Regions from separate parts of the Streptomyces sp. CNH189 genome, predicted to be linked through region 2. Evidence: predicted binding sites of a transcription regulator. Region 2 holds the regulator's gene; each other region holds the start of a gene.
What was found. The regulator HrcA, encoded in region 2, represses chaperone genes, less so after heat shock. The targets are predictions, from matches to a motif close to TTNGCACTCNGNNNNNCNGAGTGCNAA.

Region 1: the regulator HrcA is predicted to act here: its motif matches at 1,978-2,004, upstream of groES (co-chaperone GroES).
Region 3: the regulator HrcA is predicted to act here: its motif matches at 3,481-3,507, upstream of groL (chaperonin GroEL).

Annotation. Positions count from the first base shown of each region.
Region 1 is NZ_AZUS01000002.1:316,981-321,751, forward strand. It holds gene B100_RS0104415 (THUMP-like domain-containing protein) at 1-64, opposite strand, end outside; gene B100_RS0104420 (polysaccharide deacetylase family protein) at 155-1,075, shown strand; gene B100_RS33650 (polysaccharide deacetylase family protein) at 1,072-1,851, shown strand; gene groES (co-chaperone GroES) at 2,150-2,458, shown strand; gene groL (chaperonin GroEL) at 2,609-4,234, shown strand; gene B100_RS0104440 (septum formation family protein) at 4,534-4,771, opposite strand, start outside.
Region 2 is NZ_AZUS01000031.1:40,526-45,296, reverse strand. It holds gene B100_RS0131495 (nitronate monooxygenase) at 1-682, opposite strand, end outside; gene dnaJ (molecular chaperone DnaJ) at 921-2,060, opposite strand; gene hrcA (heat-inducible transcriptional repressor HrcA) at 2,061-3,077, opposite strand; gene B100_RS0131480 (MBL fold metallo-hydrolase) at 3,241-3,969, shown strand; gene B100_RS0131475 (DUF3097 domain-containing protein) at 4,004-4,771, shown strand, end outside.
Region 3 is NZ_AZUS01000005.1:126,389-131,159, reverse strand. It holds gene B100_RS0109225 (MFS transporter) at 1-54, opposite strand, end outside; gene B100_RS0109220 (NADH:flavin oxidoreductase) at 345-1,472, opposite strand; gene groL (chaperonin GroEL) at 1,695-3,317, opposite strand; gene B100_RS0109210 (cold-shock protein) at 3,760-3,963, opposite strand; gene B100_RS0109205 (MoaD/ThiS family protein) at 4,394-4,669, opposite strand; gene thrC (threonine synthase) at 4,759-4,771, opposite strand, start outside.

The sequences.
Region 1 (4,771 bases), on a different contig from region 2:
TGTCGCGCACCTCGTCGAGGAGGGTGCGGCCTTCGGGGGTGAAGAGCGGGGCGAGGTCGTTCACCGGGTCATTGTGGGCCAGTCGGTGGACCGTGTGCCTCCGGCCGCGGTGTCGGGCCGGGCGCGGCCCGGTCGGCTGCGAGGATCCGGGCCCATGCGAGTAGTAGGACAAAACGATAAGAAGTGGACGCGGGTGGGTGTACGGACCGGCCTCGCGGTCCTCGCTCTCGCCGCCCTCGCCTCGGGCTGCGGTCAGGACCGCGAGCCGGTCGAACCGGCCGGCGGCCAGCAGCCCCTCCAGGCGCCCCCGGCCCGCGCACTCGACTCCTACGCGGGCAAGCTGAGCGCCGCACAGGCCGCGCGGGCCGCCGCCGCAAAGCGCTGGGGCCTGAAGAAGGTCCCGCTGGCCGCGCCGCCGCCCCCGGCGAAGAAGCCGAGGATCACCACCCGCGAGGGGTTCGAGGTCGACGGTCACGAACGGCTGGAGCTCCCGCCGGTGTTCACCACCGTCCCCGTCGAGGAGAAGGTCGTCTTCCTCACCATCGACGACGGCGCCGAGAAGGACCCCGAGTTCCTGCGGATGATGAGCGAGCTGAAGGTGCCGTACAGCGCCTTCCTCAGCGACTACGTCGTCAACGACGACTACGGCTACTTCAAGGACATGCAGAAGCGGGGCGTGAGCCTGCACAACCACACGCTCCACCACCCCTACCTGCCGGCGCTCTCCCGCGCCAAGCAGAAGCGGGAGATCTGCGGCATGCAGGACGTCGTCGAGGAGCACTACGGCACCCGCCCGGTCCTCTTCCGCCCGCCCTACGGCAACTACGACAAGAACACCCTGCGCGCCGCCAAGAGCTGCGGGATCACCCACGTCCCGCTGTGGAACGAGGAGGTCTTCGTCGACCACTGGGAGTACCGCGAATGGGACCGGAAGATCCACCCCGGTGACATCGTGCTCTCCCACTTCCGCGGCCGTGACGACTGGAAGGGCACCATGCCGGACATGATCCGCCGCTTCCTCGACAAGGTCACGGCAGAGGGGTACGCCGTGGGCAGGCTGGAGGACTACCTGTGAGGTGGCGCGGGGCTCCGTGGCTCCTCCCCGCGGCCCTCGCCCTGCTCGCCGCCGCCGGGTGCGCGGCGCCGGCCGGCGTGGGACACGTGTCCTCCCGGGCCGCGCCGACGGCCCCCGCCACCGCCCCGCTCCCGCCGGTCGTCGACCACGTCACGACCGACGACGGCACCGTCTTCCTCACCTACGACGACGGCGCCGAACGCGACCCCCGCTTCATCGACCTGGTACGCGAGCGCAGGCTGCCCGTCAGCATGTTCCTCACCGACAGCGTGATGGGCCCCGGCTACGGCCACTTCGCCCGCCTGCGCGCGGTCGGCGCGAACCTGCAGAACCACACCCTGGACCACCCCGCCCTGCCCGGCCTGCCCTACGCGGGGCAACGCGCCCAGATCTGCGGCCAGCAGCGCAAGCTGGCGTCCCGCTTCGGCATCCGCCCCCGCCTCTTCCGCCCGCCGTACGGCACGTACGACACCACCACGCTGCGCGCCGCCGCCGACTGCGGCATCGCGGCGGTGGTGCTGTGGCGCGTGACCCTCGAACCGGACGGCCACCTCACGTACGCCCACGGCCCGCACCGGCTGCGCCCCGGCGACATCGTCTCCGTACCGTCGGGCGAGGCCCCGCCCCTGTCCCTCGCGGAACGCACGACACGGCTCCTGACGGAACTGGACGAGCGGAACTTGAAGGTGGGCAGACTCGAGGACCACGTAGGCCGGCATCCCGGCCCGGCCGCTCCCGGCCCGTCCGACGCCACTCCCAGGCCGTCCGGCGCTTGAGGACGAGGCCCGAAGGGCCGGGCAGGGGGGCCGGGGGCGCAGCCCCCGGGGCGGCCACACCAGCACCGGCACCACACCACCCCGCGCCGAAGAACGCCCCCCACCCCCCGACGCGCCGCACGGCAATTGGCACTCCGCTTGACCGAGTGCTAATCGCGGTCATAGTCTCAGGTCTGGCACTCCCCCCTGGAGAGTGCCAACACGCGACGGGCAGGTCCGGCACCCGCGACGACGGATCGACCTGGTCGCCACCTCAGACAGTTAACCCCGTGAGATCTCCGAAGGGGGAGGTCGGATCGTGACGACCGCCAGCTCCAAGGTTGCCATCAAGCCGCTCGAGGACCGCATCGTGGTCCAGCCGCTCGACGCCGAGCAGACCACGGCTTCGGGCCTGGTCATTCCGGACACTGCCAAGGAGAAGCCCCAGGAGGGCGTCGTCCTGGCCATCGGTCCGGGCCGCGTCGAGGACGGCAAGCGCGTCGAGCTCGACGTAAAGGTCGGCGACGTCGTTCTGTACAGCAAGTACGGCGGCACCGAGGTCAAGTACAACGGCGAGGAGTACCTCGTCCTCTCGGCCCGCGACGTCCTCGCGATCGTCGAGAAGTAAGAGTTCTCCGGGGCCCGCCCCGGAGAACTCGACCTCGTAGCAAGTACTTCTGCTCGAACACTGCGCCCCTGGCCCCAGCATCCGACAAGGAGCCGGGTGGCCCAGGGGCGCAGTGATTTCATCTAGATTTCCGAGAGGGCTCCCGCTGCCATGGCGAAGATCCTGAAGTTCGACGAGGACGCCCGTCGCGCCCTCGAGCGCGGCGTCAACAAGCTTGCCGACACGGTGAAGGTGACGATCGGCCCCAAGGGCCGCAACGTCGTCATCGACAAGAAGTTCGGCGCCCCGACCATCACCAATGACGGTGTCACGATCGCCCGCGAGGTGGAGATCGAGGACCCGTACGAGAACCTCGGCGCGCAGCTGGTGAAGGAGGTGGCGACCAAGACCAACGACATCGCGGGTGACGGCACCACCACCGCCACCGTGCTGGCCCAGGCGCTGGTCCGCGAGGGCCTGAAGAACGTCGCCGCCGGTGCTTCCCCGGCCGCCCTGAAGAAGGGCATCGACGCCGCCGTCGCCGCCGTGTCCGAGGACCTCCTCGCGACCGCGCGCCCGATCGACGAGAAGTCCGACATCGCCGCGGTCGCCGCGCTGTCCGCCCAGGACCAGCAGGTCGGCGAGCTCATCGCCGAGGCGATGGACAAGGTCGGCAAGGACGGTGTCATCACCGTCGAGGAGTCCAACACCTTCGGTCTGGAGCTGGACTTCACCGAGGGCATGGCCTTCGACAAGGGCTACCTGTCGCCGTACTTCGTGACGGACCAGGAGCGCATGGAGGCCGTCCTCGACGAGCCGCAGATCCTGATCACGCAGGGCAAGATCTCCGCCATCGCGGACCTGCTGCCGCTGCTGGAGAAGGTCATCCAGGCCAACGCCTCCAAGCCGCTGCTGATCATCGCCGAGGACGTCGAGGGCGAGGCCCTGTCCACCCTCGTCGTCAACAAGATCCGCGGCACCTTCAACGCCGTCGCCGTCAAGGCGCCCGGCTTCGGTGACCGCCGCAAGGCGATGCTGCAGGACATGGCCGTCCTCACCGGCGCCACGGTCGTCTCCGAGGAGGTCGGCCTCAAGCTCGACCAGGTCGGCCCGGACGTGCTCGGCTCCGCCCGCCGCGTCACCGTCACCAAGGACGACACCACCATCGTCGACGGTGCCGGCAAGAAGGACGACGTGCAGGGCCGCGTCGGCCAGATCAAGGCCGAGATCGAGGCCACGGACTCCGACTGGGACCGCGAGAAGCTCCAGGAGCGCCTCGCGAAGCTGGCCGGCGGCGTGTGCGTGATCAAGGTCGGCGCCGCCACCGAGGTGGAGCTGAAGGAGAAGAAGCACCGTCTGGAGGACGCCATCTCCGCGACCCGCGCCGCGGTCGAGGAGGGCATCGTCTCCGGTGGTGGCTCCGCGCTGGTCCACGCCGTCAAGGTCCTCGAGGGCAACCTCGGCAAGACCGGCGACGAGGCCACCGGTGTCTCCGTGGTCCGCAAGGCCGCCGTCGAGCCGCTGCGCTGGATCGCCGAGAACGCCGGCCTCGAGGGCTACGTCATCGTCTCCAAGGTCGCCGAGCTGGAGAAGGGCAGCGGTTACAACGCCGCCACCGGCGAGTACGGCGACCTGGTCAAGGCCGGCGTCATCGACCCGGTCAAGGTGACCCGCTCCGCCCTGGAGAACGCCGCCTCCATCGCCTCCCTCCTCCTGACGACCGAGACCCTGGTCGTCGAGAAGAAGGAAGAGGAAGAGCCGGCCGCCGGTGGCCACGGCCACGGCCACTCCCACTGACGACCCCCAGGTCGCGCCGACGACCCCGCGGTCGCACTGACGGCCTGAGGTCGCCGGACACCGAGTGAGGGCCCGGCTCCCCGTCCACCCGGACGCGGAGCCGGGCCTTCGCCGTACCCGCCGCCGGCCCGGCTGACCCTCCCGCCCGTCCCGGAACCGATCACGCCCGTCCGGAGTCCGTGCACACGGCGGCCGGAACGAGCCAGGGGGACGGCGATGCGCCAGACCTGAACGCCGCCGCGACGACAAGGGGGCGGCGGCGACCAGGACAGGCCCGGCCGCCGCCCGGTCACCTGCGGTCAGGGAGCCCAGACCTCGGCCTCGTCGGCCGGGACGGTGGTGGCCAGGCCCAGTTCCTTGCGGGCGGCGACCGACTTGTTCGGGTCGATGAGGGTGAACCCGGCGTCGTAGGCGACGTAGAACGTGTCGAGGTCGCCGGCGTTCGCGGCCTTCCGCCACTCGCCGGCCGCCTTGACCAGCGTCCCGCGGAGCTTGCCGACCTGGGCGCCCGGGACGCCCTTCAGCCCCTTGACGTGG
Region 2 (4,771 bases):
CGCACACGGCGGCGATCTGCCCGCCGCGCATGATGCCGCCCGCGGCGACGACCGGGATGCCGACGGACTCGCGGACCTGGGCGACCAGGGACAGCAGTCCGATGCCGCCGCCGTCCGTCTCCGGGGCGTCGCGGTGGGTGCCCTGGTGGCCGCCGGCCTCGACGCCCTGGGCGATCACCGCGTCGGCGCCGGCCCGTTCCACGGCGCGCGCCTCCTCGGCGGTGGTGGCGGTGACCAGCGTGACCGTGCCGACGCGGTGCAGCGCGTCGACGACCTCGCGGGCCGGCACGCCGAAGTGGAACGACACGGCCGGCACGGGGTTGTCGAGCAGCACGGCGAGCTTGGCGTCGTAGCCGTCGTCACGGCCGCTGTCAGGGTCGCCCAGCCCGGTCTCGTACCAGGAGGCCTCACCGGCCAGCTGGTGGGCGTAGACGTCGACGGCGGCGGGGTCGGCCGTCTCCGGCTGGGGCAGGAAGAGGTTGACGCCGAAAGGGCGGGAGGTCAGTCCCCGCAGCTGCTTGATCTCCTGGTACATCCCGTCCGCGGTCTTGTACCCGGCGGCCAGGAAACCGAGCCCGCCGGCCTCGGACACGGCGGCGGCGAGCTGCGGCACCGAGATGCCGCCCGCCATGGGCGCCTGCACGATCGGGTGCCGGAAGAGATCGGTCAGTACGGAGGACATGACCAAATGTTGTCACGTCCCCCGACCAACTCCGCATCGGCCCTTCCCCTTGGCATACGCCACTTTTCGGCGGGCCGCCGAGCACATCGGCGGCCCTCCGCGGGAAAGCGGGTCAGCGCCCGTTGAAGGCGTCCTTCAGCCGGGAGAACAGCCCCTGCTGCCCGGGCTGACTGTGCCTGCCCCCGGGGGCGACCCCCGGACCCCCCGGCAGCAGCGGCCTCGCCCCGGCGCACGCCGGTCAGCGTCCGTTGAAGGCGTCCTTCAGCCGGGAGAACAGCCCCTGCTGCCCGGGCTGGAACTGGCCCTGGGGCCGTTCCTCGCCGCGCAGCTTGGCCAGCTCCCGCAGCACGCGCTCCTGCTCCGGGTCCAGCTTGGTCGGGGTCTGCACCTCGACGTGGACGATGAGGTCACCGCGACCGCCGCCCCGCAGATGGGTGACACCCCGGCCGTGCAGCGGGATCGACTGGCCGGACTGGGTGCCGGGCCGGATGTCGACCTCCTCCAGGCCGTCCAGCGTCTCCAGCGGCACCTTGGTGCCCAGCGACGCCGCTGTCATCGGCAGCGTGACCGTGCAGTGCAGGTCGTCGCCGCGCCGCTGGAACTGCGAGTGCGGCAGCTCGTGGATCTCGACGTACAGGTCACCGGCGGGGCCGCCGCCCGGGCCGACCTCGCCCTCGCCCGCCAGCTGGATCCGGGTGCCGTTGTCGACACCGGCCGGGATCTTCACCGTGAGCGTGCGGCGGGAGCGGATCCGGCCGTCGCCCGCGCACTCCGGGCAGGGCGTGGGCACGACGGTGCCGAAGCCCTGGCACTGCGGGCACGGGCGGGACGTCATGACCTGGCCCAGGAAGGACCGGGTGACCTGTGAGACCTCACCGCGGCCGCGGCACATGTCACACGTCTGCGCGCTGGTGCCGGGCGCGGCGCCCTCGCCGCTGCACGTGGTGCAGACGACCGCCGTGTCGACCTGGATGTCCTTGGTCGTGCCGAACGCGGCCTCGTCCAGTTCCACCTCGATGCGGATCATGGCGTCCTGGCCCCGGCGGGTGCGCGAGCGCGGCCCGCGCTGCGACGCCGTGCCGAAGAACGCGTCCATGATGTCGGAGAAGTTGCCGAACCCGCCGGCCCCGAAGCCGCCCGCGCCGCCGGCGCCGCCGGACTGGGACAGCGGGTCGCCGCCGAGGTCGTAGACCTGCTTCTTCTGTGGGTCCGACAGCACCTCGTAGGCGGCGTTGATCTCCTTGAACCGCTCCTGGGTCTTCGGATCCGGATTGACGTCCGGATGCAGCTCGCGGGCGAGCCGCCGGAAGGCCTTCTTGATCTCTTCCTGCGACGCGTCGCGGCGTACGCCGAGTACGGCGTAGTAGTCCGTGGCCACCTATGACTCCGCCAGGATCTGTCCGACGTACCGTGCCACTGCGCGTACCGCTCCCATCGTTCCGGGGTAGTCCATGCGGGTCGGTCCGACCACGCCGAGCTTGGCGACAGCCTCGCCGCCCGAACCGTAGCCGACCGACACGACGGACGTGGAGTTGAGTCCTTCGTGGGCGTTCTCGTGACCGATCCGTACGGTCACACCCGGATCCTGCGCCTCGCCGAGCAGCTTGAGGAGCACGACCTGCTCCTCCAGCGCCTCCAGGACGGGCCGGATCGTGAGGGGGAAGTCGTGTCCGAAGCGGGTGAGGTTGGCGGTACCGCCGATCATCAGCCGCTCCTCGTTCTCCTCGACGAGCGTCTCCAGGAGAGTGGAGAGCACCGTGGAGACCGTACCGCGGTCGTCGGCCTCGAAGGCCTCCGGGAGGTCCTCCACCAGACTCGGCACATCGCTGAACCGGCGCCCCGCGACCCGGCTGTTGAGCCGCGCCCGCAGGTCGGCCAGGGACGCCTCACCGAACGGCGCCGGGCAGTCGACCATGCGCTGCTCGACCCGGCCGGTGTCGGTGATCAGCACCAGCATCAGCCGCGCCGGGGCGAGGGACAGCAGCTCCACGTGCCGCACCGTCGACCGGGTCAGCGAGGGGTACTGCACCACGGCGACCTGGCGGGTGAGCTGCGCCAGCAGCCGCACCGTCCGGGCCACGACGTCGTCGAGGTCGACGGCGCCCTCGAGGAAGTTCTGGATGGCCCGCCGCTCGGGCGGGCTCATCGGCTTGACGCCGGCCAGCTTGTCGACGAACAGCCGGTAGCCCTTGTCGGTGGGGATGCGCCCGGCACTGGTGTGCGGCTGGGCGATGAAGCCCTCGTCCTCCAGGGCCGCCATGTCGTTGCGCACGGTGGCCGGGGAGACGCCGAGGTTGTGCCGCTCGGTGAGCGCCTTGGAGCCGACGGGCTCCTCGGTGCCCACGTAGTCCTGGACGATCGCGCGCAACACCTGGAGCCTGCGTTCACTGAGCATCACGCACACCTCCAGCTGACTTCCGCCCGGTAACGACCCTGGCACTCTTCGCACGCGAGTGCCAGACTTCCCCGGCCCAGTGTACGGCCGGGGGGTACGCCCCCGGCAAGGCCGGTCCGTGCCGCCGTGCCCGGCGTCGTCGTCCCCCGCTAGCGTCCCGGTCATGACCGTGACTTGGGAAGAGTCGGGATGGGAGCAACTGGCGCCGGGGGTCGGTCGGCGCCGGCTGCCGGTGTGGGACTGCACGGCGGGGCTCGTGGTGGGCACCGACGGCCTCCTGGCCGTCGACGCGGGCTCCGCGCCGGCCGAGGGCGCGCGGTTGCGGACCGAGGCGCTGGAGCTGACCAGCCGCCGTGTGACACATCTCGCGCTCACCCACCCCCACTTCGATCACGTCCTCGGGGCGTCGGCGTTCGCGGGCGCCGAGGTGTACGGCGCGGTCGGGCTGGACGCGGCGCTCTCCGGGCGGGGGCGCGAGGAGCTGCGCGCGGACGCGGTGCGCTGGGGGCTGGACGCGCGGGTGGCGGACGAGGCGGTGGACGCGCTGACGCCGCCCCGGCACGCGGTGTCCGGGGAGTGGACGCTCGACCTGGGCGGCGGGCGGCGGGTGCTGCTGGCGAACGTGGGCCCGGGCCACACCGCCCACGACCTCGCCGTCCTGGTGCCCGGCGACCCGGGGGTCGTCTTCTGCGGCGACCTGGTCGAGGAGTCGGGCGAACCGCAGGCCGGACCCGACGCCGTGCCGTCCCGCTGGCCGGACGCGCTGGACCGGCTGCTCCGGCTCGGCGGCGAGGACGCGGTGTACGTGCCCGGTCACGGAGCGGTGGTCGACGCGGGGTTCGTGCGGGCCCAACGGGACGCGCTGGCGGCCCGGTTCGGCGTGTCGGACTGATCGCCCCCGGCACGATCCTCGTATCGTCGGCGGAATGCGCCAGTACTCCGCCGATCTGACCCCTCCGTGGAAGAAGTCGCAGCCCGCGCCCGAGGTCGCCGCCGAGCCGGGCCTCGTGGTGGAGGAGCCCGGCACCGGCTTCTGCGGTGCCGTGATCCGCTGCGAGGCGGGCACGGTCACCCTGGAGGACCGCTTCGGCAAGCACCGGGTGTTCCCGCTGGAGCCGCGCGGGTTCCTGCTGGAGGGGCGCGTCGTCACGCTGGTCCGGCCCGCGTCCGGCCCGGCGCGGCCCACCCGCACGGCGTCCGGCTCGGTGGCCGTCCCGGGCGCTCGGGCGCGCGTCGCCCGCGCGGGACGCATCTACGTCGAGGGCCGGCACGACGCCGAGCTGGTCGAGAAGGTGTGGGGCGACGACCTGCGCATCGAGGGCGTGGTCGTGGAGTACCTGGAGGGCGTGGACGACCTGCCGTCGATCGTCGAGTCCTTCGGCCCCGGGCCGGACGCGCGGCTGGGGGTGCTGGTGGACCACCTGGTGCCGGGTTCCAAGGAGTGGCGGATCGCCCAGGCGGTGACGAGTGAGCACGCGCTGGTGGTCGGTCACCCGTACATCGACATCTGGGAGGCGGTGAAGCCGGCGTCCGTGGGGATCGCCGGCTGGCCCCGGGTGCCGCGGGGGCAGGACTGGAAGACGGGGGTGTGCGAGGCGCTGGGGTGGCGGGTGGCCAACACGGGTGAGGCGTGGAAGCGGATCCTTGGCTCCGTCCACTCGTTCAAGGACCTGGAGCCCCAGCTCCTCGGGCGC
Region 3 (4,771 bases), on a different contig from region 2:
CCTGGGCGGCTCGGCGGTGCCGGTCGTGACGGATTTCTCGGGTGCGTCGGACATGAAGGAGTTCTCCGGATGAGTCAGCTCTGCTTGACTCAGGCAACTTTAAGTCACTTGATTGACGCAAGCAAATGAAAACGGTGTGACAGTCGCATGACATCCACCACGCGGGGCGTATGAGAACGGGCGCGGCGCCCCGGCAAGGGGGCACCGCGCCCGGCACCGGCCGAACCCGGTTCAGGTCGTTTCCGGCCGGTCGTCCCGCCGGCCCGCCGTTCAGCTCACCTCAGCTCGGCTCACGTCGGCTCGGCTCGGCTGCCGTCGGCTGGGCTGACGTCGACTCGCTCGGCTCAGCTCAGCGACGTGAGCGACGCCGCGTCGTACGCCTTCAGTTCGTCGAAGCGGCCGCCCAGGACCTTCGCCGCCCACTCGGGGTCCTGGAGGACCGCGCGGCCCACCGCGACCATGTCGAACTCGTCGCGCTCCAGACGGTCGAGCAGGTCGTCGATGCCGCGCAGCTCGGCCCCCTCGCCCAGGAAGGCGCGCCCGAACTCGCCGTCCAGGCCGACCGAGCCGACGGTGACGGTGGGCCGGCCGGTCAGCTTGCGCGCCCAGCCGGCCAGGTTGAGGTCGGAGCCGTCGAACTCGGGGAGCCAGTAGCGGCGGGTGGACGCGTGGAAGGCGTCGACACCGGCGGTCGCCAGCGGGGCGAGGACCGCCTCCAGCTCCTGCGGGGTCTCGGCGAGCCGGGCGCCGTAGTGGTCGGACTTCCACTGCGAGAAGCGGAAGACCACCGGGAAGCCGGGCGACACGGCCGAACGCACCGCCTGCACGATCTCGACGGCGAACCGGGTGCGGGCCACCAGGTCACCGCCGTAGGCGTCGGTGCGGCGGTTGGTGCCGGCCCACAGGAACTGGTCGATGAGGTAGCCGTGGGCGCCGTGCAGCTCCACACCGTCGAAGCCGATGCGCTCCGCGGCGGCGGCCGCCTCGGCGAACGCGGCGACGACGGCGTCGATGTCGGCCTGGGTCATGGCCTTGCCGCCCTCGGTGCCGTCCAGGCGCAGGCCCGACGGGCCGACCGCCGGCGCCTCGGGGAACGGCGGCTGCCCCTGCTCGCGCACCATGCCGACGTGCCACAACTGCGGCATGATCCGGCCCCCGGCCGCGTGCACGGCGTCGGCGACCTTCGCCCAGCCCGCGAGCTGCTCCTCACCGTGGAACCGGGGGATCCGGTCGCTGATGCCCGCGGACGGGTGGTCGACGTAGGTGCCCTCGGTGACGATCAGACCGATCCCGGCGGCGGCCCGGCGGGCGTAGTACGACACGACGTCCTCCCCCGGCACACCGCCCGGCGAGAACTGACGGGTCATGGGCGCCATGACGAGACGGTTCGGCACGGTCAGCCCGTTGAGGGCGACCGGGCGGGCCAGGACGTCGGCGGCACGGCCGGTGGCTTCGGAGGCGGCGACGGTCATCGGTGGGGGCTCCTCGCGATACTGGACGGTATGTGTACGTGCATGCATGTACCCACTGTGTTCGAACCGACACGCGTGCTTCGCCATTCCCGCCCCGCCCCCGCGCACCCCCGTGACGCCGGTCACTCCGGCGGCGCCCGGACACGCCGAAGGGCGGCACCCCCGCGTACGGGAGTGCCGCCCTCCGGACCGTAGGACGGGTCCGAACCTGACGGATCAGGCTCAGAAGTCCATGTCACCGCCCGGCATGCCGCCGCCGGCCGGGGCCGCGGCCTTCTCCGGCTTGTCGGCGATGACGGCCTCGGTGGTGAGGAACAGCGCGGCGATCGACGCGGCGTTCTGCAGCGCGGAGCGCGTCACCTTGGCCGGGTCGATGATGCCTTCGGCGATCATGTCGACGTACTCGCCGGTCGCGGCGTTCAGACCGTGGCCGACCGTGAGGTTGCGGACCTTCTCCACGACGACGCCGCCTTCGAGACCACCGTTGACGGCGATCTGCTTCAGCGGGGCCTCCAGGGCGAGCTTCACGGCGTTGGCGCCGGTCGCCTCGTCACCCTCGAGCTCCAGCTTCTCGAACACCTGGGAGGCCTGCAGCAGGGCCACGCCACCACCGGCGACGATGCCTTCCTCGACGGCCGCCTTGGCGTTGCGCACGGCGTCCTCGATGCGGTGCTTGCGCTCCTTGAGCTCCACCTCGGTGGCGGCACCGGCCTTGATGACCGCGACACCGCCGGCGAGCTTCGCCAGGCGCTCCTGCAGCTTCTCGCGGTCGTAGTCCGAGTCGCTGTTCTCGATCTCGGCGCGGATCTGGTTCACGCGGCCCTGGACCTGGTCGGCGGAGCCGGCACCGTCGACGATGGTGGTCTCGTCCTTGGTGATGACCACCTTGCGGGCCTTGCCCAGCAGGTCGACGGTGGCGTTCTCCAGCTTGAGGCCGACCTCCTCGGAGATGACCTCGCCGCCCGTGAGGATGGCGATGTCGCCGAGCATGGCCTTGCGGCGGTCACCGAAGCCCGGGGCCTTGACGGCGACGGACTTGAAGGTGCCGCGGATCTTGTTGACCACCAGGGTCGACAGGGCCTCGCCCTCGACGTCCTCGGCGATGATCAGCAGCGGCTTGCCCGACTGCATGACCTTCTCCAGGAGCGGGAGCAGGTCCTTGACGTTGGAGATCTTGGAGTTGGCGATCAGGATGTACGGGTCGTCGAGGACGGCCTCCATACGCTCCATGTCGGTGGCGAAGTACGCCGAGATGTAGCCCTTGTCGAAGCGCATACCCTCGGTGAGCTCCAGCTCCAGACCGAAGGTCTGGGACTCCTCGACGGTGATGACGCCTTCCTTGCCGACCTTGTCCATGGCCTCGGCGATGAGCTCGCCGATCTGGACGTCGGCGGCGGAGATGGAGGCCGTGGAAGCGATCTGCTCCTTGGTCTCGACGTCCTTCGCCTGCTCCAGCAGGGCGGCGGAGACGGCCTCGACGGCCTTCTCGATACCGCGCTTCAGGGCCATCGGGTTGGCGCCGGCGGCGACGTTGCGCAGGCCCTCCTTGACCAGGGCCTGGGCGAGAACGGTCGCGGTGGTCGTACCGTCACCGGCGACGTCGTCCGTCTTCTTGGCGACTTCCTTGACCAGCTCGGCGCCGATCTTCTCGTACGGGTCCTCGAGCTCGATCTCCTTGGCGATGGAGACACCATCGTTGGTGATCGTGGGGGCGCCCCACTTCTTCTCGAGGACGACGTTGCGGCCCTTGGGGCCGAGCGTCACCTTCACGGCGTCCGCGAGCTGGTTCATGCCGCGCTCGAGGCCGCGCCGCGCCTCCTCGTCGAACGCGATGATCTTGGCCATGTGAAGTGGTCCCTCCAGGACTGGGGGTGATTCCTTCGGACCGCGCCCGCGCCCGCGACGGACGGCTCGCCGGCCTGTGGTTCCTTGCCCCACGTGACCTGGCGGGCCTCACCGACCCGGTCCTTCGTTGTCACTCTCACCTTCAGAGTGCTAACGCCAATGATTAGCACTCGACCCCCGAGAGTGCAAGGCACACCGGCGAAGCGGCGTCGCGGCGGGCGGACCCCCGGCAGCCGTCCGGCCCAGGCGTACCAAGGGCTCGGGCCCGGTCTCAGCCGCGCGCGAACACGGCGCGCGCGGCGCACGCGCCTGTCACGCCCCTAGCGGACTTCGAGCGCCACCGCACCGGGCGTTCCGGTGTTCCGGGCATGACGAAGGGCCCGCACCCCGAGAGGTGCGGGCCCTTCGCCGGCAGAAGATGTGCGTGCGGCTGGTAGCGCGTTCAGGCGGTGACGCGAACCATGTCGGCCTGCGGGCCCTTCTGACCCTGCGAGATCTCGAACTCGACCCGCTGGCCCTCTTCAAGGGTGCGGTAGCCGTCCATCTGGATGGCGCTGTAGTGGACGAAAACATCCGCACCACCGTCGACCGCGATGAAGCCGTACCCCTTCTCCGCGTTGAACCACTTGACGGTGCCCTGAGCCATGCCTAACTCCCCTATTACTGGCCCTTGCACAGATCCACACTTCGCGGACCCGGGTCAGACCTCACCCCCCAACGGTTGGGGGCGTGCGCCGGAACGCGTCGACCGCGGCTGAATGTATCTGTCCAACTGCCGTCTGCAACAGGTCAATCGGACGAGAAATCTGGACGCCACCGGTCCGGAATGTGACAAGAATTCGCCAGAATTCAGGGCAAGTCGGGCCGGGCGAAGGAGACAAAAGCCGCGAAAGGAGCCCGCACTTTGGCTACATCCAGTCGGGTCAGCGGCAGGAATTCAGGCTTCTCGATCAATGGATCGGGAGCGCGTTCCCCAACTCTACCGCGCTCAATCACATGGAATTGCCCCCTCCGCATCTCTCACGGAAGGGGCAATGTCGCAAACGCTCGGTAACCGTCATTACCGAAGGTAATGATCAGCCTCCGGCGACCGCCGGGATGATCGACACGCCGGCCCCGTCCGGGGTGGCCGTTTCGAGGCCCTGCTCGAACCGCACGTCGTCGTCGTTCACGTAGACGTTGACGAACCGGCGCAGCTTGCCCTGGTCGTCCAGGACCCGGGCGGCGATGCCGGTGTGGTTCTTCTCCAGGTCCTTGATGACCTCGCCGAGGGTCCCGCCCTCGGCGGCGACCTCGGCCTTGCCCCCGGTGTAGGTACGCAGAATGGTAGGAATACGGACGGTAACACTCACTTTGAACCTCCGGTCGGATGACTTCCCAGGGGCGCGGGGAACTGCGCGACAAACCCCCACCGGCCCGCGGATGAGAGACGAAGCGGCCTTCAGACGAGCCCG